DNA from 3 places in the Citrobacter sp. RHB25-C09 genome. Region 2 is predicted to be linked to each of the others. Evidence: predicted binding sites of a transcription regulator. Region 2 holds the regulator's gene; each other region holds the start of a gene.
The links. Region 2 encodes PhoB, which activates phosphate uptake and scavenging genes when phosphate is short. Its sites were predicted from a motif close to CTGTCATAAAACTGNCNNAT; they were not measured.
Positions count from the first base shown of each region.

Region 1: a site for PhoB is predicted at 1,897-1,916, ahead of serA (phosphoglycerate dehydrogenase). Genes of this name have one in related genera too.
Region 3: a site for PhoB is predicted at 2,344-2,363, ahead of uvrB (excinuclease ABC subunit UvrB). Genes of this name have one in related genera too.

Region 1 is NZ_CP057483.1:3,661,879-3,665,496, forward strand. Features, by position in the region: gene HVY19_RS17275 (5-formyltetrahydrofolate cyclo-ligase) at 1-348, shown strand, start outside; gene serA (phosphoglycerate dehydrogenase) at 442-1,674, opposite strand; gene rpiA (ribose-5-phosphate isomerase RpiA) at 1,938-2,597, opposite strand; gene argP (DNA-binding transcriptional regulator ArgP) at 2,755-3,618, shown strand, end outside.
Region 2 is NZ_CP057483.1:1,131,484-1,135,101, reverse strand. Features, by position in the region: gene brnQ (branched-chain amino acid transporter carrier protein BrnQ) at 1-4, opposite strand, end outside; gene phoR (phosphate regulon sensor histidine kinase PhoR) at 411-1,706, opposite strand; gene phoB (phosphate response regulator transcription factor PhoB) at 1,766-2,455, opposite strand; gene sbcD (exonuclease subunit SbcD) at 2,647-3,618, shown strand, end outside.
Region 3 is NZ_CP057483.1:1,502,838-1,506,455, reverse strand. Features, by position in the region: gene uvrB (excinuclease ABC subunit UvrB) at 95-2,116, opposite strand; gene bioD (dethiobiotin synthase) at 2,681-3,367, opposite strand; gene bioC (malonyl-ACP O-methyltransferase BioC) at 3,360-3,618, opposite strand, start outside.

The DNA of each region.
Region 1 (3,618 bases), 1.9 Mb from region 2:
TTGCATCCCTTCAGCCCCGGCAATTTACTATTTCTGCATTATCACCCTCGAAGCGAACTGGTACTCAACCGCCTGAAAATTCAGGAACCGAGGCTGGATGTGCGCGATGTGTTGCCGCTTTCAGAACTGGATGTGCTAATCACTCCGCTGGTAGCGTTCGATGAATACGGTCAGCGTTTAGGCATGGGCGGTGGATTTTACGATCGTACATTGCAGAACTGGCAGCAGCACGGCCTGACACCGGTGGGATATGCCCATGACTGTCAGCGCGTTGAGAAGCTGCCGGTAGAGGAATGGGATATTCCGCTGCCCGCAGTGGTCACGCCGTCAAAGGTGTGGGAGTGGTGAAACAAAGCCGGGTGGCGACTACGCCTTACCCGGCCTACGGTTCGCAGGATTTGTAGGCCCGGTAAGCGTAGCGCCACCGGGCAATCATGCAGATTAGTACAGCAGACGCGCGCGAATGGTGCCCGGAATGGCCTTCATCGCCTGTAGCGCTTTTTCTGCTACATCTTCGTCCGCTTCAATATCGATAACCACATAGCCCATCTGTGCCGACGTTTGCAGGTACTGTGCGGCAATGTTGACGCTCTGCTCAGCGAAAATCTGGTTCAACGCGGTCAGAACGCCCGGACGGTTTTCGTGGATATGCATCAAACGACGACCACCGTGCAGCGGCAGTGAAACTTCCGGGAAGTTAACCGCAGACAGCGTTGAACCGTTGTCGGAATACTTCACCAGTTTGCCTGCCACTTCCAGTCCGATGTTTTCCTGCGCTTCTTGGGTAGACCCTCCGATATGCGGCGTCAGGATCACGTTATCAAACTCACACAGCGGCGAAGTGAACGGATCGCTGTTGGTGGCTGGTTCGGTCGGGAATACGTCAATCGCCGCACCGGCTAAATGTTTACTCGCCAGTGCATCACACAGCGCGGGAATATCAACCACCGTGCCGCGAGCGGCGTTGATCAGCAGCGCTCCCGGTTTCATCAGGGAAATCTCTTTCGCGCCCATCATGTTTTTCGTCGAGGCATTTTCAGGAACGTGCAGGCTGACCACGTCGCTCATGTTGAGCAGGTCAGAAAGATGCTGAACCTGAGTGGCGTTCCCCAGCGGCAATTTGTTTTCGATATCGTAAAAATATACGTGCATCCCCAGGGATTCCGCCAGAATACCCAGCTGAGTACCGATATGACCGTAACCGATAATCCCCAGTTTTTTGCCACGCGCTTCATACGAGCCCGCCGCCAGTTTATTCCACACGCCACGGTGCGCTTTGGCGTTCGCTTCAGGGATGCCGCGCAGCAACAGCAGCAGTTCGCCAATCACCAGTTCCGCTACAGAGCGCGTATTGGAGAACGGGGCGTTAAAGACAGGAATACCGCGTTTTGCCGCCGCCGTCAGATCGACCTGATTGGTGCCGATACAGAAACAACCCACCGCGACCAGTTTTTCTGCCGCGTTGATGATCTCTTCAGTCAGATGAGTACGGGATCGCAGGCCAATGAAGTGGGCATCACGGATAGACTCTTTCAACTGTTCAGCGTCCAGTGCCCCTTTGTGAAATTCGATGTTGGTATAACCTGCTGCACGAAGGCTATCCAGCGCCTTTTGATGCACGCCTTCAACCAGCAGAAATTTAATCTTGTCTTTCTCCAGCGATACCTTTGCCATTTCCCAACCCTGTTTTTTTGCATTCAATGTTGTGTGTGTGGATCTGCATCCGCCATTCAACATATCAAAAAAAATTATTGCGGCAATATGAACGTTTGCGTCGCCATATTGAGGAATTATCATTCAATGGGAGTTTGTAGAGGAAAATGCTGGAGATAAGGAATTCAACGGCCAGATCTGCAGGGCAAGTTTCTAAACGTGACACATGTCACCAAATTTGCCCTGCGAAAAATTTTTAACAGGGGACAAACGCCCCTGCCCAATCATTTTACGATCGTTTTCACGCCGTCAGCGGTGCCGATTAACGCAACATCTGCGCCGCGGTTAGCAAACAGACCGACAGTGACCACGCCCGGAATGGCATTAATGGCATTTTCCATAGCGATAGGGTCAAGGATTTCCATGCCGTGAACATCGAGGATCACGTTACCGTTGTCGGTCACGACGCCCTGACGATATTCCGGACGACCGCCCAGTTTCACTAACTGGCGAGCGACCGCGCTCCGCGCCATTGGGATCACTTCTACCGGTAGCGGGAAGTTGCCGAGAATAGCCACTTCCTTAGAGGCATCAGCGATACAGATAAATTTCTTCGCCACCGAGGCGATAATTTTTTCACGGGTCAACGCCGCGCCGCCGCCTTTAATCATTTGCATGTGGCCGTTGATTTCATCGGCTCCGTCCACGTAAACGCCCAGGCTATCAACGTCGTTAAGATCAAACACAGGAATGCCGAGGCTTTTAAGTTTTTCGGTGGAAGCATCTGAGCTGGAAACGGCTCCTTCAATCTGGCCTTTCATGGTGCCCAGCGCATCAATAAAGTGTGCGGCGGTTGAACCTGTACCCACACCGACAATGGTGCCGGGTTGTACGTACTGAAGTGCCGCCCATCCTACTGCTTTTTTCAGTTCATCCTGCGTCATGATCGTATCGCCTGTAGAGAAAAAAATTCACGCGCATTATAGACCATTGCACGGAAAAATCTCCCCGCCCCGCTCGCATGCTGCGGATTTCATCTTTACCGAACCCAAATTTATGTCATAGTGCAGAACAAGCAAATTTCAGGAGTGCGTTATAGCAATGAAACGTCCGGACTACAGAACACTACAGGCACTGGATGCGGTCATACGTGAACGTGGGTTTGAGCGCGCAGCACAAAAGCTGTGCATTACCCAATCTGCGGTTTCACAACGCATTAAACAGCTTGAAAATATGTTCGGACAACCGTTGCTGGTGCGAACCGTTCCACCACGCCCTACCGAGCAGGGACAAAAGCTGCTGGCGCTGCTCCGTCAGGTAGAACTGCTGGAAGAGGAGTGGCTGGGCGATGAGCAAACCGGCTCCACGCCGCTGCTGCTGTCGCTGGCGGTCAACGCCGACAGTCTGGCAACCTGGCTGCTGCCCGCGCTCGCGCCGGTGCTGGCCGATTCCCCGATTCGTCTTAATTTACAGGTTGAAGATGAAACGCGCACCCAGGAACGCCTGCGTCGCGGTGAAGTGGTGGGCGCGGTGAGTATTCAACATCAGGCGTTGCCAAGCTGCCTGGTGGATAAGCTCGGCGCACTCGATTATCTGTTTGTCGGTTCGAAGCCCTTTGCCGAACGCTACTTCCCGAACGGCGTAACCCGTTCCGCGCTGCTGAAAGCGCCGGCGGTGGCGTTTGACCATCTGGATGATATGCACCAGGCCTTTCTGCAGCAGAACTTCGATCTGCCGCCGGGCAGCGTGCCGTGCCATATCGTTAACTCGTCGGAAGCCTTTGTGCAGTTGGCGAGACAAGGCACCACCTGCTGTATGATCCCGCATCTGCAAATCGAAAAAGAGCTGGCGAGCGGCGAACTCATCGACTTAACGCCAGGTCTTTTCCAGCGCCGGATGCTCTACTGGCACCGGTTTGCGCCGGAAAGCCGGATGATGCGCAACGTCACCGACGCACTGCTGGCC
Region 2 (3,618 bases):
TCATATAGCTTACGGCCTGTGGATGTGGTGTTGATTAAATTAAAAAGTTGTTATTCCCTGAGGAAAGATATAGCGGCTTTTTTAAGCAATTCCAGCGGGATATGCTCCTGGGCTGACATGGCGAAGAATAGTTTTTCGAATTACCGCTCAAATGCAGTCGGTTTAACAGCATCTGGGACGCAATTTAAACGCTTATAACGTTTTAAAGCAAGAAGGGATCTAAAAACTGAAACATTATAGCGAGATAAGATTACAGACCGGTAGAAAACACCATTACTATGAAAAACTCATGGCTTATAATGCGAACAAAAATCGACCAGACGTTGATAAATTCACGAGAAGAATCTTAACCGCAAAGAAAATAAGCCAGCTAATGCTGGCTTATGGAAAGTTATTCTTACGAGGGGCTATTACGCACTTTTTTTGGCGATTAACCGTTCCGGCAAAATGAAACTAAAACGAGTGCCTTTCCCCAGTCGGCTGTCAATATTCAGACGGCTATCATGATGATTCAGTGCATGTTTCACAATTGCCAACCCCAACCCACTCCCCCCCGTTTGCCGGGAGCGCGCTTTATCCACACGGTAGAAGCGTTCGGTCAGACGCGGAATATGTTCTGGTGCAATCCCCGGACCGTTGTCTTCGACGCTAAACTCCGCGCCTTGCGGTACCGAGGACCAGCGCACGGTGATGTGCGTTCCTTCCGGCGTATGGTTTACCGCGTTGTAGACCAGGTTTGAGATAGCGCTGCGCAGTTGCTCTTCATTACCGAGCACTTTCAAATGGTTATCGATATCAAACGTCAGGGTATGTTTGTGCTGACTGAGCGTTTGCGCCTCGCGCTCAACCATGCGCAGCATCGTCGGCACGTCCACCTGTTCATTGAGCAACAGCGTAGGTGCGGCTTCGATTCTCGACAGCGTGAGCAACTGTTTCACCAGCCCTTCCATCCGTGACGTCTGTTCACGCATCGTCAGCAGCGCTTTTTCGCGCGTCGCGCCTTCCAGCGGCTGCTCGTGCATCATTTCAAGGTAACCCTGCAGCACGGTCAGCGGCGTGCGCAGTTCGTGACTGACGTTGGCAAAGAAGTTGCGTCTCGCCCCTTCAAGCTGGTGCATCTGGGTCACATCGCGCGCCACCATGAGCAGTTGCTTATCGGTATACGGCATAACGCGAATTTCCAGATGCCGTCCGTTATTAAGCACCAGATTCAGCGGGCGGCTGAAATCCCGCGTTTTCAGGTACTGCGTGAATTCGGGATAACGCAGCAGGTTGAGGATATTCTGCCCGTTATCGTCCGGCCAGCGTAACCCCAGCACCTGTTGTGCCAGACCGTTGCACCAGAATATCCCTCCCTCTTCGGTGGTCAACACGACCGCATCGGGCAGCGACTCGGCACCGCTACGAAAGCGTTTGATCAGACTGCCCAGTTCGCGACGACGCTTTTTATTACGCAACTGCATCTGGTGCAGGCCATACAGCAAAGGCTCCCAACTTCCTCTTCCCGGCGGCGGCGTCATGCTTCTGTCGACCCATAGCCACCAGGAGAGGCGTAACAAATTCCAGAAATGCCAGATAAGCAGTCCCGTTACCGAGGCCAATAAAAACCACGGCAGGTAACCAAAAAACGCACTCAGAATAAAGGCCGGAATACAGCAGAGGATCAGTTCCAGCACCAGTCTTTTCCATGACAGCCGTTCTAGCACGCGTCACTCTCCATTCATCAAACCCCTTCGCCAGAAGGCGTTGATTTTTAAATTGTCAGTCAGAATCGGGTCGAAAAACGATACCCTGTCCCACGCACCGTCTGGACCATCCGGTCATGCCCGCTGGCCTCCAGCGCCTTGCGCAGACGGCGAATATGGACGTCAACCGTGCGATCTTCAACATACACGTTGGTGCCCCAGACGTGGTTCAGCAATTGCTCCCGGCTGTAGACACGTTCAGGGTGGGTCATAAAGAAATGCAGCAGTTTGAATTCGGTTGGTCCCATGTCTAACGGGTTTTCGCCCGTCATTACGCGATGGGACGTGGGATCCAGGCTCAGACCCTGCATCTCAATCACCTCTTCCACCGCCATCGGCGAAATACGGCGCATCACTGCCTTAATGCGCGCCACCAGCTCTTTTGGGGAAAAAGGCTTGGTAATGTAATCGTCCGCACCGGTTTCCAGACCGCGCACACGGTCTTCCTCTTCCCCTCTGGCGGTCAACATCATCACCGGAATATCACGGGTCAGCGCTTCACGCTTAAGATGTTTTATAAACTGTAGACCGGATCCCCCGGGCAGCATCCAGTCCAGAAGGATTAAATCCGGCCAGGGTTCATTAAGCTGGTTCACCGCACTGTCATAATCTTCTGCTTCAACTGACTGAAAGCCGTTTTGCTCAAGCACGAAACAGACCATTTCGCGAATTGGAGCTTCATCTTCTACGACCAGAATACGTCTCGCCATGATTTGCCCTGTTAGATAAGTTGCGTATCATCTGTCTTAATGGCCGTCATTATGCGTCAGTTTTATGACAGTTTTATGAAAAGGATAGTCGACGTTAATGTTAGGTTGTTGATTTATGACATCTCAGAAACAATTTATTACCGCTCCCGACACGTTATAATCTGCGCACTGTTATTCGCCACGGACAACTTATGCGCATCCTACACACCTCTGACTGGCATCTGGGTCAAAATTTTTACAGTAAAAGCCGCGCGGCAGAACACCAGGCCTTTCTTGACTGGTTGCTGGATACCGCCGTCACTCGACAGGTGGATGCGATTATCGTGGCGGGTGACATTTTCGATACTGGCTCGCCGCCAAGCTACGCCCGTGAGCTCTACAACCGCTTTGTCGTCAATTTAAAGAAAACCGGATGTCATCTGGTCGTACTGGCCGGAAACCATGATTCCGTCGCCATGCTAAACGAATCTCGCGATATTTTGGCGTTTCTCAACACGACCGTGGTCGCCAGCGCTGGACACGCCCCCTGGATCCTGCCCCGTCTCGACGGTACGCCGGGTGCGGTGCTCTGTCCGATCCCGTTCTTACGACCGCGGGACATTATCACCAGCCAGGCCGGCCTGAGTGGTCACGAAAAACAGCAGCACCTGCTGAGCGCCATCACCGACTATTACCATCAGCAACATGAGGCCGCCTGTACGCTGCGCGGCGACCAGCCATTGCCAATTATAGCTACAGGTCACCTGACCACCGTAGGTGCCAGCAAAAGTGACGCCGTTCGTGATATCTATATTGGCACGCTTGATGCTTTTCCGGCGCAAAATTTCCCACCGGCGGACTATATCGCGCTGGGACATATCCATCGCGCGCAGGCCATCGGCGGGACGGAACACATCCGTTACTGCGGCTCGCCAATCTCACTGAGCTTTGATGAAACCGGCAAAGCCAAATGTGTCCATCTGGTGAGTTTTACCGAAGGAAAACTTAGCGCGGTGGAAACACTTGAGGTCCCGGTCACCCAACCGTTGGCCGTACTGAAAGGCGATCTGGCCAGCATTACCGCCCAGCTTGAGCAGTGGCGCGGGGTCGAGCAGAACCCGCCCGTCTGGTTGGATATCGAAATCACCACTGACGGCTATCTGCATGATGTCCAACGCAAAATT
Region 3 (3,618 bases), 370 kb from region 2:
TTATCGTTGCCGGATGGCGGCTTCGCCTTATCCGGCCTACGTGCCAGATGTAGGCCGGATAAGGGGGGTTACCCCGCCATCCGGCAATGCGTTTTTACGACGCCGCGATAAACAGCTCGCGTAACTGATGCAACTGGTCGCGAACCAGCGCGGCTTCTTCGAACTCCAGGTTCTGCGCATGTTGCATCATCTGCCCTTCCAGTTCGTGAATTTTCTGCTGCAACGCTTTTGGCGACATATCCAGTTCTACGGCATCGGCTTCCACCACCGAACGGGACTTGCCTCTGCCCTTCGCTTTGGTCTTGGCGATGTTCTGCCCCAGCGCCAGAATATCGACCACTTTTTTATTCAGGCCCTGCGGCGTAATACCGTGCTCTTCGTTGTACTGCTGCTGCTTCTCACGACGACGTTCCGTTTCGTTAATGGCTTTCGCCATCGACGCGGTGATTTTGTCACCGTATAGAATCGCCTTCCCGTTGATGTTACGCGCCGCACGACCGATGGTCTGAATCAACGAACGTTCGGAACGCAGGAAGCCTTCTTTGTCGGCATCAAGAATCGCCACCAGCGACACCTCCGGCATATCGAGCCCTTCTCGCAACAGGTTGATACCCACTAGCACATCGAACTCGCCCAGACGCAGGTCGCGAATGATCTCCATACGTTCGACAGTGTCGATGTCCGAGTGCAAATAACGCACCCGCTCGCCGTGCTCTTCCAGGTACTCGGTCAGATCTTCCGCCATACGCTTCGTCAACGTCGTCACCAGAACACGCTCGTTAATCGCCGCGCGCATGCGGATCTCAGAAAGCAGATCGTCCACCTGGGTCGCTACCGGACGCACTTCGATCAGCGGATCCAATAGCCCCGTTGGACGCACCACCTGATCAACAACATCACCGCCGGATTTCTCCAGCTCATAGTTACCTGGCGTTGCAGAGACAAAGATCGTCTGCGGTGCCAGCGCTTCAAATTCTTCAAATTTCAGCGGACGGTTATCCAGCGCCGACGGCAGACGGAAGCCGTATTCCACCAGCGTCTCTTTACGTGCCCGGTCACCCCGATACATCCCGCCGATTTGCGGGATCGTGACGTGGGACTCGTCCACAACCAGTAGTCCGTCGGCGGGCAGATAGTCAAACAGCGTCGGCGGTGGCTCGCCCGGCCCACGTCCTGACAGATAGCGCGAATAGTTTTCGATACCTGAGCAGTAACCAAGTTCGTTCATCATCTCCAGATCAAACTGGGTACGCTGGCTTAAGCGCTGTTCTTCCAGCAGCTTATCATTCGCCAGCAGCACCTTACGCCGTTCGGCCAACTCCACTTTGATCTCTTCCATCGCCTGCACAATGCGCTCACGCGGCGTGACATAGTGGGTCTTAGGGTAGATGGTGTAGCGTGAAATCGACGCCTCAAGCTGCCCGGTAAGCGGGTCAAATAGCGACAGGCGCTCAACCTCCTCGTCAAACAACTCAATGCGTAAGGCAATATCGTCAGATTCCGCCGGGAAGACATCGATCACCTCGCCACGCACGCGGAAGGTCCCGCGCTGGAAGGCCTGATCGTTACGGGTATATTGCAGTTCCGCCAGCCGGCGCAGGATCGCGCGCTGGTCAATAATCATGCCCACCGTCAGGTGCAACATCATCTTCAGGTATAAATCCGGGTCGCCCAGACCGTAGATCGCCGAAACCGAGGCCACGACCACCACGTCGCGACGCTCCAGCAGCGCTTTGGTCGCTGACAGACGCATCTGCTCTATGTGTTCGTTCACCGAGGCATCTTTTTCTATGAACGTGTCCGAACTGGGAACGTAGGCTTCCGGCTGGTAGTAGTCGTAGTAAGAGACAAAATACTCGACGGCGTTATCCGGAAAAAACTCCTTCATTTCGCCGTAAAGCTGCGCCGCCAGCGTTTTGTTGGGGGCCAACACCATCGTCGGGCGTTGCAGATCTGCAATCACGTTCGCAATGGTGAACGTTTTACCGGAGCCCGTCACACCCAGAAGCGTTTGATGCGCCAGACCATCCTCCAGTCCTTCTTCCAGACGGCGAATTGCCTCGGGCTGATCGCCAGAAGGTTTAAATGCGGAATTCAGTTTGAACGGTTTACTCATATGCAGCTACCTGAAGGAATGGGCGGGCAGGAGTGTAATTTTACTCTCAGAGGATAATTTTGCCAGTAAAATATACTGGATGAAAAAACAGTAACACGGCGGAATATTTCTGTTACGCCTCTCTGAATCACACCATTGCAGTCCAAAATTTCACCGCTGGCAAGATAATTCACCAGCGACAACGGTTATCCCCAGACCAATCTCTTCGGCAACATTGTCAAGACGTGTTATGAAAGTTTTATGACTTTTAATCAGCGGACTTACATAGCCATTGCTTTTATTTAATGGTTTGTTTTTGAAGACTTATTTTATAAAGACGCCTTTAACACCAATTCCACCGCAGGCCGCGTAATCTCTCGCTTGCTCAGGGTTTTCTAGCCCTAATGCACAAGGTTATCCACAGGAATAGTGGATAACTGCTTCCAGCCCCGATGGCCTGCCGCCTGGCAATTTTGCCCAACGAAGCGGCAGAACGCTTATAAAAAAAAATATGTCGATATTTTGATTTTTAACCGCTTAAGAAACGCTCAAACGCGGCGAGATCTTGCTCGCAATTTCATCTTTTTAGTTCCTCCTTAAATTATTAAGATCCAGATAATGTCCTGTTTTGGCGTTTTCTGCGTCAGTCGAAAGCCAGGGAATTTCCCCCAACAACGGCGCGGGAATTACCCTCGTTAGCGTGGCCATATATTCCTGATGCCGTTTTCCCGGCTCAGTGACATCGTTGGCCACCCAACCCGCAAGCTGAAGCCCTGCCTGCTGCACCGCCTGCGCCGTTAACATTGCATGATTGATACAGCCCAGCTTCACCCCCACCACCAGAATCACCGGTAACTGTTCCGTCTGTACCCAGTCAGCGAAGGTGAAGTCATCGGTAAGCGGTGTAAACCAGCCTCCCGCCCCTTCCACCAGTACCCAATCCGCCTGCGTTTCCAGCTCCCGCAAGCCCGCCGACATCACAGTGCTCTGAATCCTGATGCCCTCGTCAGCGCTGATAATATGCGGCGACGTGGGTTCTGCGAAGGTATAAGGGTTTACCGTCTGATACTCCAGCGCCAGGCTGCTGTTACGCTGGAGCGCGAGCGCATCGCTGTTACGCAACCCCAGTGCCGTCATTTCACTACCCGAGGCAACCGGCTTGTAGCCCGCCGTTCGGTAGCCCAGCATTCCCGCCGCCTGAAGCAGCGCACAACTGGCGATCGTTTTTCCGACTTCAGTGTCGGTACCGGTGACAAAATAACGTTCAGTCACAGTTAATCACTCCTGCGAAAAGATGATAGGTCAATGGATATTTCCCCTGCGCCTGCGGCCAGGCCAACTGCAATTGCTGAAGCTGTGAGCGGGTCAGCACGCGCTGTTCGCGACCTTCGTGCAGATGCGTCGCGCCGATCCCTTTTAGTGAACGCATAGCGCTCAGGGCGTCATCAAATGCCAGCGTCAGGGTGAAAAGTTGATGATGGCCTCGCCAGCCGCGCATCGCCTCACGCAGCGTTTGATGAGGC